DNA from 3 places in the Paenibacillus sp. MER 99-2 genome. Region 1 is predicted to be linked to each of the others. Evidence: a T-box and tRNA genes for the amino acid it is inferred to sense, from the RefSeq annotation. Region 1 holds a T-box; the other regions hold tRNA genes.

Evidence for each region. A T-box is a leader RNA that pairs with one kind of tRNA and senses whether it is charged. The one in region 1 lies ahead of argS (arginine--tRNA ligase), so its partner is inferred to be a tRNA-Arg.
Region 2: it has a tRNA-Arg gene. The T-box ahead of argS (arginine--tRNA ligase) is inferred to sense a tRNA for this amino acid. The anticodon was not compared.
Region 3: it has a tRNA-Arg gene. The T-box ahead of argS (arginine--tRNA ligase) is inferred to sense a tRNA for this amino acid. The anticodon was not compared.

The regions. Positions count from the first base shown of each region.
Region 1 is NZ_JAMAUZ010000008.1:145,293-148,574, forward strand. It holds gene M3636_RS24400 (CobW family GTP-binding protein) at 1-990, shown strand, start outside; gene M3636_RS24405 (four-helix bundle copper-binding protein) at 1,058-1,396, shown strand; T-box leader at 1,463-1,747, shown strand; gene argS (arginine--tRNA ligase) at 1,815-3,282, shown strand, end outside.
Region 2 is NZ_JAMAUZ010000010.1:42,974-46,255, reverse strand. It holds gene M3636_RS25845 (sugar-binding transcriptional regulator) at 1-870, opposite strand, end outside; tRNA gene M3636_RS25840 (tRNA-Arg) at 1,353-1,427, shown strand; gene clpP (ATP-dependent Clp endopeptidase proteolytic subunit ClpP) at 1,607-2,203, shown strand; gene M3636_RS25830 (stalk domain-containing protein) at 2,404-3,282, opposite strand, start outside.
Region 3 is NZ_JAMAUZ010000007.1:191,369-194,650, forward strand. It holds gene M3636_RS23430 (hypothetical protein) at 109-408, shown strand; gene M3636_RS23435 (hypothetical protein) at 433-789, shown strand; gene M3636_RS23440 (magnetosome magnetite crystal formation protein family) at 868-1,161, opposite strand; tRNA gene M3636_RS23445 (tRNA-Arg) at 1,473-1,546, shown strand; gene M3636_RS23450 (class I SAM-dependent methyltransferase) at 1,872-2,645, shown strand; gene M3636_RS23460 (S8 family serine peptidase) at 3,047-3,282, shown strand, end outside.

The DNA of each region.
Region 1 (3,282 bases):
GTTGTAGATTCCTCGGTTCCAATGACCGAAATGCTAGGTGGATGTATATGTTGCACGGTGCGCGGAGACTTAGGACTACAGCTTGCTGAACTTGTGCAGACGGAATCTCCTGATGTTATCATTATCGAGGCAACGGGAGCAGCCAATCCGATGGAAATTCTCGATGCGGTGACAGAAACGTCACTATACATGCGTATAGAGCTGAAGAGTTTGATTACCGTAGTAGATGCTGCGCATTTGTCTGGATTGTATCTGGAACAGAAGGGTCAGACATACAAGCTGATGCAGGAGCAGATTCGCTGCGCTTCCGTATTGTTATTGAACAAAATAGATCGTGTGAACGAACAAGAACTAGACAGCTTGAAGAAATTACTCGCAAAATGGAATGCCTATGCCCCGGTCATGCCTACAGTTAAATGTGAGGTTGACCTAGATATGCTTCTTCGCAGCGGATCTGCTGTCCACGGCAAGGCATCGCCTAATAAATCAGAGCAGCACCACAGTGAAGAACACCATATTCATACGGAAGCTTGTGCAGCTCATGGATGTACCCATGGACAGCATGAGTCATCGCTGGATAATCCGGTAGGACACCGTCACGTCCATGAGCATTTCGAAGGCTCTCACGGTGACCATTCCCATGATCATAAAAACCAGCACAACCATGACGGTAATCATCAGCCTCATCCGCACGCGTCGCATGAACATGTGATGGTGTATACCCATTATTTCAGTGCCCCGGTGAATAGTGAGGCATTTGAATCGTTTGTGTCACAATTGCCCCGGGATGTGTATCGTGCAAAGGGAATTTTGACTTTTAGCGATACAGCCAGCCGGTTTTGGTTCCAGTACGCTTATCGTGAGTCAGACTACATGAAAATCACCCCTCAGGGCGATGTACCTAATGTTGCGGTGTTCATCGGTGAGCATTTTGATCAAACGGTTATCCGAAACCAGTTACTCGCACTAGAAGCGGTAAAAACAGTGTAATGATTCAAGGGACCTCCCGGCTGGGTATTAAGATGCATAGGAAACTTTGCCTGGGAGGTAACTTTAAATGACACAACAACAAATTCAACAATGTATTGATGCTTGCCTGGAGTCCATGAATGCTTGCAACGTATGTTACATATCAAGTTTGAAAGAATATGATTTAGCCATGCTGCGTGATTGCATTCGTTTGAGTCGGGAATGTGCAGAGATCTGTGGTTTTGCTGCACAAGCGATGACACGTGGAAGTGATTTTATCGCCGAAATTTGTGACTTATGTATAAAAGCATGTGAAGCCTGCGCGGCGGAATGTGAGAAGCATAGACATGATCATTGCCAAGCCTGTGCGGAAGCTTGCCGTAAATGTGCAGAGTCGTGCCGCATGATGGCGTTAGTCGTGGCATAATCATTCATAAGCCATTTGCCAAAGTAGAACTCAGTCTGTATAATGATGGCAATGAATTGAAACTTACCAATATCTGTGATCAGGAGAGTAACCAGACCCATACATGACAGCGAGCCGGAGCGGGTGGAAGCCGGTATGAAATGATCTGTGTGAAACGCACCTGTGAGATGGTTGTCCGAAGTGATGTTTACATGTCTGCAGTATTGTAACTCATCAGTGTGAGGGTAATCCGGCATGCGGCCGTTAATCGCACCGAGCGGAACAGTAATAGGACGAATTATTCGTGTACCTAGACACTGTTCACTTAGAGTGGTACCGCGGGGACTGTAAATAACAGCTCTCGTCTCTTTTTACAGGAGACGAGGGCTTTTTTTATTTTCTAATTACGTATTTATTAATAAATCAAGGAGTGTTTTAGATGTTGAAAAAGCAGGCTGCTGCACATATTGCCCCCTTAACCGGGCTTGAAGAATCAGAAGTATTGAACCTACTGGAGGTACCGCCACAACAGGAGATGGGCGATATTGCGTTTCCGTGTTTTGTGTTAGCTAAGTCGTTGAAAAAGGCTCCCGTAGCGATCGCAACGGAGATTGCGAGTGCATTGCAATCGGATATTCTAGAGGCTGCTCCAGCAGGGCCATATGTTAACATCCGATTTAAACGTGAGCAGCTGGCAACACAGCTGCTGCAGGAGCTGGGACAGCCTGGATTTGGCAAACTCGAAGAAGGTATTGGTGCTCGTGTTGTGATTGATATGTCCTCCCCCAATATTGCCAAACCGTTCGGCGTCGGACATTTGCGTTCAACCGTCATTGGTGCCGCGTTATATCGTTTGTATAATGAAGCGGGTTATACCGCGGTGAGTGTGAACCATTTGGGAGATTGGGGCACCCAATTTGGCAAACAGATTGCAGCATACAAGCGGTGGGGGAACGATGCAGCATTACAGGCAGAACCGATCCGCACTTCGCTTGAACTGTATGTCCGCTTTCACGATGAAGCTGAGCATGATCCGTCTTTGGAGACAGAGGCAAGAGATTGGTTTCGCAAGCTAGAGCAGGGGGATGAAGAAGCTAAGCGGTTATGGGCTTTTTTCGTTGAAGTAAGCATGAAGGAATTCGATCGGATGTATGAGCGTTTAAACGTGAAGTTTGATTATACGCTAGGTGAGAGCTTTTACAATGATAAGATGGGTGCAGTCGTAGATGAACTCCGGGCGAAAGGATTGCTGGAAGAGAGTGATGGGGCACTTGTGGTGCGCCTGGAAGAAGAGAATATGCCCCCTTGCTTAATCATCAAAAAGGACGGAACAACGATCTATCCAACCAGGGATTTAGCTACAGCGATATATCGGCATGATATCATGAAGACAGACAAGATGTTATATGTGGTTGGAGGTGAGCAGAAGCTGCACTTCAATCAGGTTTTTGCAGTGTTATCCCGGATGGGTCATGACTGGTCTGCGAATTGTGAGCATATTCCGTTTGGTCTGATGCGTTTCGAAGGAAGGAAAATGTCTACTCGCCGTGGTAAGGTCGTCTTTTTACAAGAAGTATTGGACGAAGCGGTCTCCCGTGCAATGCAGATTATTCAGGAGAAGAACCCTAATCTGCCTAATCCGCAGGAGGTTGCGGAGGCAGTAGGTGTAGGGGCAATTGTATTTGGAGATCTGAGCAACAATCGTCTGAATGATATCGATTTTTCGTTGGAAGATGCGGTGAGCTTTGAAGGGGAGACGGGTCCCTATGTGCAGTATGCGTATGCTCGGATTAACAGTGTGCTGGCTAAGGCTAGAGAAGTTGCCGAAACGGAGAAAGGCCTTGAAAAGGAGCTAACAGCACTTGATCACGCGAACAACAGCATGAAGCAGAAAGTGACCACGAGTG
Region 2 (3,282 bases), on a different contig from region 1:
CATACCGAGTGTAAGCATGGTGTGAACCACGTTACCCTGATCATTAAAATAATAACCGAATGATTCCGATACGGCTCCTTGCTCCTGAAGCTCTTCCACAATCTCTGTAGCAAGTTTGCGTCGCCGTGCCATCTCCACGGCATCACCGATTCCGTGAATAACGATGCGCGATTGTCTAATCAGCTGTAGAATCTCCTGGACACCCGGATCTTGAACAAGGGATTCATAGGCATGGTCACTAAGCAAATCCGGTACATGCAGGAGTTTGTATTGTGCTCCTACCCGTTTTGCCATCGTGGATGCGATCGTATTGGCCTGAATTTCGAGACTTTCTCCTAGTCCACCGCGTGCAGGGACGAACCAGACACCTTTGAGTGGTGTTGGCGGATTAAGCTGCTCTGCAACTTCAGCCGTTGTTGAACCGCCTGTTACGGCAACAACGTCGTTATCATTCATAATATTGCCGAGAGCCTTCGCTCCGGCCTTGCCCAGTTCCCGTTTGGCAAATGGAGATACGTCCGAATCGCCAGGAACAACGACTACCTTTTGCAGACCGTAGGCTTGCTTGATGCGCTCTTCCAGTTCGGACAATCCGAACAGCTCTTTGGCGACAGGTTCTAACTGCTGCAGCAAATCATGACCTGCCTCGCTGATCTTCATTCCTGTACTGTCAATTTCAATAAGTCCCTGAGCCTTTAATAGATCGGTCTCAGCCCTCAGAACCCGCTCGGTCATCTGCATGGAATTAGCTAACGTTCTTCGTCCAATCACATCCGATAACATGATCTGGTGTAGAATCGTATACCTCTTCTTCAAGACATCCATGAGATCAGGCAGAAGCTGCTTTTGCACTTCTAAAATCTTTCGCATGCTTTCCACTCCCGCAAGCTTCTCGTTCCAAGCTCTCTTTCATGGCCTCAAAATGTCCCGGGTTAACTTTTTAAGTCCCACGTCTATTCTACCTAAAACTGACGCGACATGCAAGTGTTTCAAACGCCCCATTTCATAACGTTTCTCTGAGCTTGTACGCGCTTATTTTCACAATCTTGAGCTTCTAGTAAGTGTTGAATCTGTTTCACGCTATATATAGAAGAAAGTCTACATTCTCATCTACATATGGCTTCATTTCTACCTTGCTCAACATGTGCAAAACCTCTTATAGCATGTACTTAAATACATTCTTTATCCACTTATCTTCATCATGATCATTTTCGTTGTATTCCAAACTACGAGGCTGATCATTTGCTTGCATTTCGAACACGCTTAAGATATAATCATTAATGCTGTCACATATTTGAAGCTCATTTATGTGCAAGCATCTGCGCTACGAAAGAGTAGCCAACAATTCATGTGCGCCCGTGGTCCAATGGATATGACGTAGGCCTCCGAAGCCTGAGATCCAAGTTCGATTCTTGGCGGGCGCGCCATTCTTATTTCGTAGTACATAACCCTTTTAACCAATGAAACCGGAAAGGTTTCTTTTTTTTCAAAGTTAGTTTGACTTTCTTTGACTTTTTGTTTGGAATTGTTTATGATGTGGGTAATACGGTAACAGTTTAAATATAAACACCAATTTAACATTTACATTTCCGAGGAGGTTTTTCACGTGAGTTATATTCCAATGGTCGTTGAACAGAGCAACCGCGGTGAGCGGGCCTATGACATCTATTCCAGATTGCTGAAGGATCGTATCATCTTCCTTGGCAGTGACGTGAATGACGTTGTGGCGAATGCCATTATGGCACAGATGTTATTCTTGGCTGCAGAAGATCCAGAGAAAGACATTCACTTATACATCAACAGCCCAGGCGGATCCATCACAGCCGGTATGGCCATTTACGATACAATGCAATTCATCAAACCAGATGTATCTACAATTTGCGTAGGTATGGCAGCTTCCATGGGTGCATTCTTGCTTAATGCGGGTGCCAAAGGTAAACGTTTTGCATTGCCTAACAGTGAGATCATGATTCACCAACCACTTGGTGGAGCGCAAGGTCAAGCTACAGATATCGAAATCCGTGCTCGTCGCATTCTGAAAATGCGTGACACATTGAACCGCATCATCTCCGAGCGTTCCGGTCAACCCCTGGAGCGTATCGAGAAAGATACAGATCGTGACTACTTCATGAGTGCTGCTGAAGCTGCCGATTACGGTATCATTGATAAAGTTATCGAAAGAGTAGGTTCAGAAGGCGTATAATCGCAGAACTCACCTATAGAGTCATAATTTGAAGCCTTCTTGGCTGCTAACTATGAACTAGTAAAATCCCACCATTCTACGAATGGTGGGATTTTTTTGTCATTTTATGATGATGGCAACTGCAATTGCGCGTCGTTAAACTGCCGTTCTATACGTGATAAATCCTGATATTTATTAAACATATGATAACGTTTCTGCTCTTACTTTTCAGTCGCTACTCCACTGAATGGCGTTGCACCTTTAGGAAGCACTTCTTTGTACGTGAATGGGAACTCCGGGAACCCTTCAGCATATGCAGTGTACTCATACAGTTGGAAGAACACGACAATGCCCGTTGGCGTAACGTAGAAGTCCTGGTCTTTGTTCAAGCCAGTGTATCCATCCAGATAACCGCCACGTGCTTTAAGCTGAGTTCCTACTTTTTTGCCAAGCGTGTCACGCATCGCTGTATTGTTTTGAAGCACGTCATTCAGCGACAGTTCCTTGCCCGTTTCTAGATCAAACGTGTGTCCTGAACGGGTCGTCATGCCATGAGCTCCTGCATAATCCTCATAGCGCTGTGTAATGAGTCCCAGCACGCCATTTTCGTTATATGTCACAACATATGTGCTCTCAAAAGCGTACGGGCGATTCGCAGTGGCAGCTCCATATTCACCAGCCTGCTTCTTGAAGTCTGTTACAAACGCATCAGCCTCATCCTTCAGCACCTTGTTGATTGCCGCTTGAGCTTTATCATTCGCCAGTCCGCTCACCTGCGGATATTGGATATCCACTTCAGCATTTTTGACAGTCGCTTTCACCGTAGTTGCTTTTACCGTTACATTATTCTGCTTCACTTTGCTAAGTGTTAACGTCTTCGCTTGCCCATTCCAGCTTCCCTGAACACCCAGATAATCTCTCATCGCAGAGAAAGGAATGTATAATCGCCCTTGAATCAGCTTCGCCTCAACACCCGGATAATAGTTGTTCACTCTAAGCATTGGCGATCCATCAGCTAGACTAATTCTCATCTTATTGTTAGCTGCGGTCAGCGTATACTCTTTGTTCTTTGCGTCATACGTTAACGTTCCGCCTGCAAC
Region 3 (3,282 bases), on a different contig from region 1:
AGAGTTCGTAACAAATATATGCCGAAAGTAGGCATAAAATGTCTGTCCTCTTCGGAAACTACCTCTAGGGATAACAGCCTCAAGCATGCTGTGAAGGAGAGAATTGTGATGGAAGGTACCACCTATTATGTATCCGTGGTTGGGCGTTCCGTGCTGCCTGATCAGCACACTTCAACCTATGAGTGGGTCATTCAGGCGACACTTCAGGAGGCTGAGCATTTAAGAGGGCTTCTTCAACTGATGCAGGAAAAAGAAGAAGAGGCCTTTCCGGGAATGGTGTTCCCTTGGCCTGATACTCCTGAGGAGTCTGTGAATCGTGCCTACGAAGAAGCATTACAGCGAGTGTATCGGGAAATTTATGAGTTAGGAACACCGGAAACCCGTTCTGTCATTGAACAAAGTACATGAATGAACAAAGGAGCGCGATAAGGAATGTATGCAATTCAGGATGCTAAAATACGTAGATTAACCGAAGTAGATGGATTGGCTTGTGCTGAAGTGGAGGTGCAACCTGGAAACGCAGGAGATCCTTCTTTACTTGTATATGTAGCTGCAACTGCTCCAACGAATACATTGGAAATTGTACGAGTTGTCCGTAACCACTCAGATGCTGTTCTGGATTGGTACAATAATAATATGCATACTGCCTTTGAAGATGCTACTGAAACGGCATTTGAAAACAGTGAAGGGACGACTGCGTTAGAAGACAAAGCCAAATTTCAAAGTGAGTTGTTTGCATTTGGCTTGCTCGGTCCCACGTTACAAAGGTATTTAGTTGGTCAAGCTTAATCTGGATGGAATACAGCAAAAAACCCGCTGAGTTTAGCGGGTTTTCGTGTTATCTACGAGCCATATGGCATAGGTAGTTCAGGCATATTCACGCAGTACTTGAATTCCCTTGAACACATTGTACACAAAGCTCAGGCCGTAAATAATAAAGAACAGAATGACAAATCCAAAAGCCGAAGCGACGCTCTGGGCAGTCACGAAAAAGTAAATCAAAGGAATTGCCGCGATGAAGGGGAATATGTGTGAAAATAAAGCTCGCTTGGCGTGCCCCTCAATATAACGATCCCGTGCAACAATCCACACAATGATTGGGAACAGGAAAGGGGCAAAGAAGATGCTAAAGTAGGATAATGCGGATAGTAACTGTCTCATATCGGATCTCTCCTTTATTCGTTTCATTCATAAGTATGTATGCAAAAGATTACCCATTAGGTCAGGTCACAAACCGATCTTACGGTTATTTGATTAGATGGGGGGCTTGATATCCATAGTGCCCGCTTTTTGCCATCATATTCGCTAGTTTAATTGCACATGTGTTATTTGTTGTGAAGACAAAGTGTAGTGTGTTAAACGAGTTGTTTGAAGCATTAATGATGAAAATTATTAATTTTTTCATAAAAGTATTGAAAAATATTGAAATGAGCGTATAATAGAGATCACGCGGTATTTTTTAATACATATTTGTCTCAGTAGCTCAGCAGGATAGAGCAACGGCCTTCTAAGCCGTCGGTCGGGGGTTCGAATCCCTCCTGGGACGTAAGAAAAAGACTTCCTTCGGGAAGTTTTTTTGCGTTCAAGGGATGAGAACCCCAATGGTTCGTCGGAGCATGAGCTTCGTTAGGATTACTTCGCAGTCTCGACTAAAAGGAGAGTATCCCTCCTGGGACGTAAGAAAAAAGACTTCCTTCGGGAAGTTTTTTTGCGTCCTGGGGATTAGAACCCCGACGGTTCGTCGGAGCATAGGCTTCGTTAGGATTTTGTTATAGTTATTACCTATCATATATATAATATTTATATATTTTATTAATAAGATGTTTTGTGCCACAATACATGTATCAACGATGAAAGCGTAGGTGGTACAGATGCAGTCATTGAATCAATGGAAGGCAGATGAATACGACAATAAACTGGCTTTTGTTTCGGGGTACGGCAAAAATCTCATTTCGTGGCTACAGCCTAAGAAGGGGGAATATATATTAGACTTGGGCTGTGGAACAGGAGATCTAACACATGAGATATCTTTGTGCGAGGTTGAGATAGTTGGTATTGATGCGTCCTCAGATATGATTCGGCGTGCGCGTGATAAATATCCCCATCTGGAATTTAAGGCAGGGGACGGTCATTATTTTGAGACAAACCGGCTTTTTGATGCCATCTTCTCTAATGCCGCTCTACATTGGATGCGTGATCCCGAGCTTGTGGTCAGCAGCATATGGAATGCTTTGAAGCCGGGAGGTCGTTTTGTGGCTGAGTTTGGCGGGAAAGGTAACGTTGACATTATTGTTCATGCACTGGAAGAAGTGATAGAGCGTAGCACAGGTATGGATGCATCAGCTAGAAATCCGTGGTATTTTCCAACGATCGGAGAATATAGCTCTCTTTTGGAGAAGCAGGGATTTATGGTGCGACAGGCCTATCATTATGACCGACCTACTAAGCTATCCGATGGAGATCGGGGAATCGAGGGGTGGTTGTCCCAATTTGGCGGAGATTATTTTCAAGGGCTAGATACAAAGCAGATCCAAGAGATATGTCTCGAAACAAGCAAACGCGTTGTGCCGCAGCTCTGGAAAGAAGATGCGATCTATGCTGATTATAAACGTTTACGGGTGGAAGCGGTGAAACCTGTTATTTAGATAACAAAGGCAATTAAGTTGTTATGTGAATTAAAATGGATTAGGGATAATCTCAGCAAGTCTAACCTTTGTGTGGATTGTGCATTACAATGACCAGGGATCAGAATCCTCTTTCATAGAGGTTTTTGATCCTTTATTTGGTTGGTCCTACTCGGCATGGAATGATATCGACAAAAAATGCAATTTTAATGTTTTTTAGGTACATAAGAACCATATAAGTAATTTCTATATCATTTTTGTTATTATTTAGAAGGAAAATGTGGTATTTTGGTAGAATAATTTACCAAGGGTCAATCCTCTTGCAGATTGGAAGGTGAAATTGTCGCAGGTATTGCAGTGCTTGTTAGCGCAGGAACCCATCATTTGGTGAGGTATTCACATTATAAAGGAGGGGCATAGCCTTGAGTAAACGATTGATATCCATGTTATTAAGTGTTCTTATGATGTTTTCTATTATTCTACCAGCGGCTGGAGCCGCTCCCGCAGATTCAGTTGTTCTGCTTGAGAATATGCCAAGCAAGGCCGAAGCGAAACAGTGGAGGGATATTCTTGCAGGGCGAGAGGCTAGGCTTGCAGCAGATCCATTTTTGGATGAAAGCTTGGAAGGTCTAGGCGGAGAGAATACACGAGTCATCGT